2 regions of the Neobacillus sp. B24 genome follow, and region 2 is predicted to be linked to the other one. Evidence: riboswitches for the same ligand, from Rfam matches in the RefSeq annotation. Region 2 holds a riboswitch; the other holds the start of a gene.
What was found. A riboswitch is a leader RNA that binds a small molecule or an ion and turns the genes downstream of it on or off. The one in region 2 is predicted to bind S-adenosylmethionine.

Region 1 (4,294 bases), 1.7 Mb from region 2:
AACCGTTTATTATTTAGTCCCCCTCATTTTTTGGAGACCTGGGTATAAAAACCCGGTTCTTTATCCGATTGCCGAGCTCATCATAGGAGGCGGAGCTTCCGTCTATTTTAATATATTTGAACACTTTAACCTTGGTCCCGCCATGATCCTCATGTCCATCTTGATGGTTGGTTACCTTGCGACAAAGAAGTCGGCCAGATGGACCTTGCCAGTGTTTTTAATTTTGTACCCGCTCCCTACTCTGTGGACTATGGACACCGTCACTTATTTTCTTCAGTACATCGATATCTTCATCTTCCTAGGCTTTGGCGCCTGCTTTAACTATGTCATTCATTCGCAGCAGAAGACAAAACGAATCATCGAAGAAAATAATAAACAATATCAGTTAATTCAAGAGCAGTATCGGGTGCTTCAGCAATATGCGGAGCAGATCGAGAAGGTAACGCTGCTCCAAGAACGGAACCGGCTTGCAAAAGAACTGCATGATACGATTGGCCATCACTTTACTTCTGTAACCATGGGGCTTGACGCCGTTTCTTATTTGCTGGAAAAGGATGTTGATCGAGCGAAACAAAAGGTTGAAGCCCTTGCTAATGTTTCTCGTAAAGGCTTGGAGGACATTCGAAGACATATCCACCAAATAGCCCCGTCAGAAAATGAACAGCCATTGTCGGAGCTTTTACATAAAATCGTTGATAGTTTTAAAGAAAATACCGATACCGATGTTCAGTTTAATAGGCAAGGGAGAGAAATCCCCATTTCTAAGAATATTAAACTCGCATTCATTCGCTGTCTTCAAGAGGCGTTGACAAATGCGAAACGACATGGCGGTGCTTCAGAAATTTTGGTTGATTACTTATTTACGGACTATGAGATTGTGTTATCTATTGAAAATAACGGAAGCCCCATTGATGCTTTGCAGCCTGGTTTTGGTCTCACCGCGATGAAGGAACGGATTGGGGAATTGCATGGGAATCTTGATATTACAAGTGGAACACACCATGGGGTAAAGCTGACGATTACTGTACCGATAAAAGGGGTGGCCTAAATGAGCGGCATTAAATTAGTCATAGCGGATGATCAAGAGTTGATTCGGGAGAGCTTGTCCATCGTGTTAGATATGGATGATGAAATTGAAGTAGTTGGTTTGGCGGAAAATGGGGCTGAAGCCGTTGCGTTATGCCAGCAGCATCAACCGGACACGATCTTGATGGATATTAACATGCCGGAAATGGATGGAATTTCTGCAACAAAAATGATCAAACAACGCTGGCCGGACATCAAGGTGATTATCTTAACCACCTTCCAAGAAATTAATTACGTGATTGACGCGTTAGCCATTGGGGCAGAAGGCTACTTGCTGAAAGCCATTCATCCAAAAGACTTGCTCGCAGGCATTAAACTGATTCATAAAGGCGGGACCCTGCTCCCGCAGGATTTGGCCAAGCTGCTAGTTCAGCAAATAAACAGTCATGAAACATCAACCCAGCAGGAAAACAAGAATAACTACGACTTAACAGAACGTGAAGAAGAAGTGCTGCAATGCATTGCAGTAGGACTAAGCAATAAACACATCGCAGAAAAACTATTTCTATCCGAGGGAACAGTCAAGAACTATATCTCCAGCATCTACCACAAACTAGATGTAAAAGATAGGTTTCAAGCCGCCTTCAAGGCAAAGCAGGAAGGGTTAACGAGGTAAAACGTTATCAATTAACTAAAAGACCAATGTCTGATGACGCGTTTGAGTGGATTATCCTCTTAGAAACGTCATGGTAGGAGGTTTCATGACGCGTTTGAGTGAATTTTCCTCTTAGAAACGTCATGGAAGGATGTTTCATGACTCATTTGATTGGATTGTCCTCTCAGAAATGTCATGAAAGGATGTTTCATGACTCATTTGATTGGATTATCCTCTCAGAAACGTCATGAAAGGAAGTTTCATGACGCGTTTGATTGGATTATCCTCTCAGAAATGTCATGAAAGGAAATCTCATGACGAGCCTGAGTGAATTTTCCTCTCAGAAATGTCATGAAAGGAAGTCTCATGGCGCGTTTGAGTGAATTTTCCTCTCAGAAATGTCATGAAAGGAAATCTCATGATGCGTTTGAGTGGATATTCCTTTCATAAACATCATAAACTACTTTAACAATCGTTCTTTTAAATATCAGAAGGATGGTCCTAATCTCTGCTGTGAAAATATGCCCTGAGCACTGTCCCGTGGTGAATATTTGATTGACAATTGACTGAATTTAAATTATTATCGCTATATTAATAGATTTAAAAATATTTTTCTTCTTATCCAGAGAGGTGGAGGGACTGGCCCTTTGAAGCCTCGGCAGCAGGTTCGTATGAATACTGTGCCAATTCCATCAAGCGTATGGCTTGAAAGATGAGAAGGGGGTTATTAGGCTCTCTTCTTTGAAGAGAGTTTTTTGTTTTTTTATAAATCCAACTTAGCGAATAAGAAAACTAGAGAATGAGAACAGCAGAGGAGAGAACAGAGATGAAATATGGTTTTTGGTTACCGATTTTTGGAGGCTGGCTGCGGAATGTAGATGACGAGAATATGCCACCAACCTTTGACTATGCGAAAAAAGTCATACAGTCAGCTGAAGACTGGGGATACTCAACGACACTGATTGCTGAATTATATTTAAATGATATTAAAGGACCGGAGCATGATTCTCTTGAAGCCTGGTCCACCGCAGCGGCACTTGCTGCCGTGACAGAGAAAATAGAAATCATGACCGCGATTCGCCCAGGTTTTCATAATCCTGCTGTGACAGCAAAAATGGCCGCCAATATTGACCGTATCAGCAACGGCCGTTTTACGCTTAATGTTGTTTCGGGTTGGTGGGCAGAAGAAGCGCGTCAATATGGCGGCATTTTCACCGAGCACGATGAGCGTTATGCTCGAACCGAGGAATTTATTGATGTGCTAAAAGGGTTATGGACAGAAGAAACCTTTAATTATGCGGGCCAGTTTTACGACTTAAAAGACACGAAGCTTGCTCCGAAACCAGTTCAACGACCGAACCCGATTCTTTATGCAGGCGGTGAAAGCGAAAAAGGTAAGCAAACGATTGCCGAAAAATGCGACGCTTACGTGATGCACGGTGGAACAATAGAAGAGATTGAGCAAAAAATTGCTGAAATGAAGGCACGCCGTGAACAAACTAACAATGAACCATTTAAATCTTTCGGAATGGCAGCCTATGTCATTTGCCGTGAAAGTGAAGAAGAGGCTTTTGCTGAGCTTGAAAAAATCACGACGGTGAAGGAGTCTAGCGCGTATGCCGGCTTTAAAGACTTCACAACCAAATCACAATTAGAGCAGCAGATCCAATTACAGGATTACTCGGTTTCCAATCGCGGTCTGCGGCCAAACCTGGTAGGAACACCGGAGCAGATAGCCAATCGAATTTTACAATATGAAGAAACCGGCTTAGACTTATTGTTATTACAATTTTCCCCGCAACTGGAGGAAATGGAGCGCTTCGCAAAGCAGGTTATGCCGTTAGTGGAACAAAAACGCAGTTTAATAAACAACTAGAAACAGGAGGCCGTAAACATGAGCAAAGTATATGTCATCCATGAAAATAGTGAGTGGACCGTCCATTTAACAAAGAGATTAGAGGAGCTTGGTGTTCCTTATGAAGAATGGCATTTAGATGAGGGTACATTAGATTTATCGGCACAACCTCCCGAAGGAATCTTCTATAGCCGCATGAGTGCTTCTTCCCATACACGTGATCATCGTTTTGCCGCTGAATTTACTGGACAGGTATTAGCTTGGCTAGAAGCGCATGGCCGCACGGTATTAAATGGAACGAGTGCTCTAAAGCTGGAAGTGAGCAAGGTTTTACAATACTTAGAGTTAAATAAATATGGTGTGAAGACGCCAAAAACGATTGCCGCAGTTGGCAAGCAAAACATTTTAAAGGCAGCGGAAAGCTTTTCTGGACAGCCCTTTATTACAAAACATAACCGTGCCGGAAAAGGTTTAGGTGTGCAATTGTTCCAAAGTATCGAAGCGTTAAAAGCGTATGTGGAAGGACCAACGTTCGAAGAACCGGTCGATGGCATTACACTGATCCAGGAATACATTGTATCTCCTGAAAGCTACATCACCCGCTGTGAGTTTGTCGGAGGAAACTTTGTATATGCCGTCAAGGTGGATACTTCGGAAGGATTCCAGCTTTGCCCGGCGGACGCCTGCCAAATTGGCGATTTATTCTGTCCGGTAGGAGAAGAAGTGGAAGAGAAGCCAAAGTTCCAAATCATTGACGG
Region 2 (4,294 bases):
ATTCGCCAATAAACGTTAATTGAGCAATTTTTCCTGAATTATAACGTTCAAGTAAGTGGTCAGCTGTTTCCTTTGTTTCCTCTGGTTCAGACACCTGCTGCACAAACCGTTTAGTAATTGGCTGCTGCGGATTTTTAAACACATCCAGTACCGAACCAAGTTCTACAATCCGGCCGCTTTCCATCACGGCAACCCGGTGGCAGATTTTCCGGATGACATGCATCTCATGGGTAATTAACACAATCGTTAAGCCCAATTTTTTATTAATATCGACTAGTAAATCGAGGATTGAATCCGTCGTTTGCGGGTCGAGAGCCGAGGTTGCCTCATCACAGAGAAGTACCTTAGGATTATTGGCAAGCGCCCTGGCAATGCCGACACGCTGTTTTTGACCTCCGCTCAATTGTGAAGGATAGGCATCTTCCCGGCCTTGGAGTCCGACAAGCTTCACCAGCTCTGCCACCCGTTTTTTTCTTTGCGGCGCGCTTACTCCCGCTATTTCCAAAGGGAAGGCAATATTTTCACTTACTGTCCTCGACCAAAGGAGGTTGAAGTGCTGAAAAATCATGCTGATTTCCTGACGGGCTTTCCGAAGCTCGCTGCCCTTTATTTTTGAAATCTCGCGACCGGCAACAGTGATACTTCCTTCGGTCGGGAGTTCCAGACCATTCAGCATCCGGATTAACGTACTCTTTCCGGCGCCGCTATACCCGATTACGCCGAAAATTTCTCCATCTTGTATTTCCAAATTGACATCATCAACTGCTTTTAGCTGGCCTTTTTTGGATTGGAAAACTTTGCGGACACTCTTAATTGAAATCATTGACTCACCTACTTTTTATCCTTGATATAGGTTTTGACTATTTTTATGAAAGGATTCTTTTTTTAGAAAAATAAAATGCCCTTCCGCACGGGCAGAAAGGCATCAGTAAATACAATCCTTTCTCCCATCTCCCAAAGCTTGACGCTTTGTGTGAATTGGCACCATTTCAGTTTCAATGAACTGACGGTTGCCGGGCTTCATCGGGCACATCCCTCCACCTCTCTTGATAAGAGCTTAAGCAATCTTATATTTAATTAAAAATATTTTCAAAAATTAATTTACGTTTGCTATCGTATCATGGATAAAAAGTCGTGTCAACGAAATAGTTTTATTATCTTACTAAACTATTTTATGCATTCGTTTTCAGTGAAGACAATCCTGTTGCCGCTTCGATTGCTTGCTCGAGATCCTCAACCAAATCCTCGACATTCTCAATGCCGATGGAAAGACGAATTAAATCTTCCGACACACCTGCTGCTTTAAGACCTTCCGTATCAAGCTGCTGGTGAGTTGTGCTTGCTGGATGAATAATTAGGCTCTTGGCATCGCCAACATTGGCCACATGTGCCCAAAGCTGGATGTTGTCGATTAATTTCGCGCCTGCTTCTTTGCCGCCCTTAATTCCGAAGACCACCATGGACCCTGCGCCTTTTGGCATATACTTTTTAGACAATTCATAATCAGGGTGTGACGGATGCCCAGGGTAAGAAACCCACTCTACCGCAGGGTGATTTAATAAGTACTGTACTACCTTTTCTGTGTTAGCGACATGCTCTTTCATGCGCACATGCAGCGTTTCAAGTCCAAGCGTAAATTGGAAAGCATTTTGTGGGCTTAATGCAGGTCCAAGGTCACGAAGGAGCTGGACACGTGCTTTAATAATATAAGCAACGGCACCTAATGCTTCTGCATAAACAAGATCATGATAGCTTGCATCTGGCGTCGTGAAACCAGGGAATTTCGGTGAATTCCAGTCAAACTTGCCGCCGTCAACTATGATGCCGCCAGTTGACGTGCCGTTACCAAGGAGCCATTTGGTCGCCGAATGGACCACAATATCAGCCCCATGCTCAATTGGCCGGCACAGGTATGGCGTAGCGAAAGTGTTATCGATGATTAACGGTACACCTGCGTCATGCGCAATCTCCGCGACTTTTTCAATATCAAGGACGCGAAGACTTGGGTTGCCGATTGTTTCCGCGAAAACCGCTTTTGTTTTTTCCGTAATGGCTGAACGGAAGTTCTCAGGATTCTCCGCATCAACGAATTTCACATTGATTCCGTATTTCGGCAGGGTTACCGCAAATAAATTATAGGTACCGCCGTAGAGGTTTCCAGCTGCAACAATTTCATCGCCTGCTTCAGCAATGTTTAAGATTGCCAGTGTGATGGCTGCCATCCCGCTTGCCACCGCAAGTGCGCCTACGCCGCCTTCCAACAGTGCCACTCTGTCTTCAAAAACAGTTGTGGTTGGATTGTGAATCCGGGTGTATATGTAGCCAGGCTCTGCTAGCGCAAACAGGTTTGCGGCATGCTCTGTGCTCTTAAATTGGTAGGCATTGTTTTGATAGATTGGCACGGCCCGTGCCCCTGTAACTGGATCTGGCGCCAAGCCGCCATGTACACTCAATGTTTCAAATCGATAGTTCTTTTGGTTTTCGGTCATCTTCCTTGCTCCTCTCTTTTTGGAAAAATAAAATCCCCACTTCATAAGAAGAGGGGATTATGCTCTTCTTATCTTTCAGAGCGAACTTGCTCTGCTGGAATTAGCACCGTATGTAAGTCACCGGTTGCCGGGCATCACAGGGCCAGTCCCTCCGCCTCTCTTGATAAGATAACTTATTTAATTGATAGAATATTTAAAAACATAATACCGCAACTTCAATTCCGAGTCAATGACTTTGAATAAAATTTTTATGATACAAGAGCGCCGTGCGGCATTGTCAAATAAAACATGGATTCAAGTAATAAGATTATTCTTAAGGGTGCTGATACCATCAGCCGACCGCTCTTTTGAAGGACTCTCAATCTTTCCCTTCCTTCTAATAGTCGTGTTATTTCCGGAGGCTGACCACTGATTTTGATGGTGGTGTGCTCCATGTCTTTTTCATTTGAGGCTGTTACCTCACCATGTTTGATTACTAGCACAATAGTTTGTTGATCTGAAATCAAGGATACCCGTAAATCAGCAGACTCTAACAACGGCTGCAACTGTCCCTGCCTTTTTACAGCCATTAGAAATGAACTTACTGCTTCCTGCATTTTCACCACTCCGAATCATTTGTCTCTACCAATACTATTCAGCAATAGCGCTTGTATTCCTTTTAGATTCGCTCGACAAATATCTGATGTGTCTGAGGAAATAATGAGATTTCCCAAGATATATGTCGGATTTATGATATTTTTGTAGAAACGGATTTATTGTTATTGGTCGAAATGCCCCTGAAGACGACCAAGAAATAGATGGAACCGATTAGATATAAAACGGCGGTTATGCTGAACACATAGGCATATCCCCAATAAGCCCCATACTGGACGACAATTCCGGTCGAGACCGGCCCCATTAGTGCCCAGCCCAAATTGAATACCATTTGGTTTATTGAGTTCGCCAGCCCCTTCATCGAGTCGTTGACCTTTGACATCATCAGCGACATTTGAATCGGATTTCCGGCGTTCATTAATGCTTGGCGAAATAAAAACCCTAGTGCCGCCAGCCATAGGTGGTTCGTATAAGCTGTTAATAGAAGAAATGGCAGCGAAGCTAATTGGAGGAACACAACAGCCCTTACTTCACCTACTTTTTTCACGACCCATGGACCAATAAACATTGCCAATGCTGTTGCCGCCTGCCCGAGCGAGATAATAAAACCAATTGAAGTTGTCGATGCGCTGAAACGATCCGAAAAATACAGATTTAAATAGGGAATCACCAGCCCTGCACCAAAACCGATCAGCATTTGGGCAATGGCAAATAAGACAATTAGTTTCATGCCGTTAGTTTTCCATATGAACGGTTTTTCCGGTGCTTTCTTTGGTTCTAGTCGTTTTTGGGTCAATGCTTGGAATTTTGTAGTAGGTATAATCGCAATCAAATAAATGACGGCACCAATAATCAGGGTCAATCTGATGCTATTGAGATCACTGACAAAAAACGAGAACACGTCAGTTAGCAAGCCGCCAAGGAGACTTCCTACTACATTGGCAGCCGTCATAAACGCAAAATGCAGACTGAATAAATTTACCCGCTGTTCCGGGGTTGAATTTTCTGCAAGCCATGGGATTCCCGAGACTTGCAGAAAGGCCATTGCCAGACCGCTGATGAACGCAAAAGTAATTAATAATTGTTGGCCGGAAACGACACTTCTAGCAAGCAGGATTACCCCTGATAAGAGTATTCCGTATAAAATGACTTTCTTACGGCTGTAGCGGTCACTGATGATTCCCGCTGGGATAAGGATCAGTGCCGTCGCT

Region 1: linked by a shared signal. The riboswitch ahead of ACZ43M_RS04550 (LLM class flavin-dependent oxidoreductase) and the one ahead of ACZ43M_RS23000 (O-acetylhomoserine aminocarboxypropyltransferase/cysteine synthase family protein) in region 2 are both predicted to bind S-adenosylmethionine.

Annotation. Positions count from the first base shown of each region.
Region 1 is NZ_AP035777.1:941,983-946,276, forward strand. Features, by position in the region: gene ACZ43M_RS04540 (sensor histidine kinase) at 1-1,048, shown strand, start outside; gene ACZ43M_RS04545 (response regulator) at 1,049-1,702, shown strand; SAM riboswitch class I at 2,297-2,400, shown strand; gene ACZ43M_RS04550 (LLM class flavin-dependent oxidoreductase) at 2,508-3,557, shown strand; gene ACZ43M_RS04555 (ATP-grasp domain-containing protein) at 3,576-4,294, shown strand, end outside.
Region 2 is NZ_AP035777.1:4,614,819-4,619,112, forward strand. Features, by position in the region: gene ACZ43M_RS22995 (methionine ABC transporter ATP-binding protein) at 1-823, opposite strand, end outside; SAM riboswitch class I at 945-1,056, opposite strand; gene ACZ43M_RS23000 (O-acetylhomoserine aminocarboxypropyltransferase/cysteine synthase family protein) at 1,173-2,489, opposite strand; SAM riboswitch class I at 2,555-2,659, opposite strand; gene ACZ43M_RS23005 (hypothetical protein) at 2,738-3,085, opposite strand; gene ACZ43M_RS23010 (MFS transporter) at 3,217-4,294, opposite strand, start outside.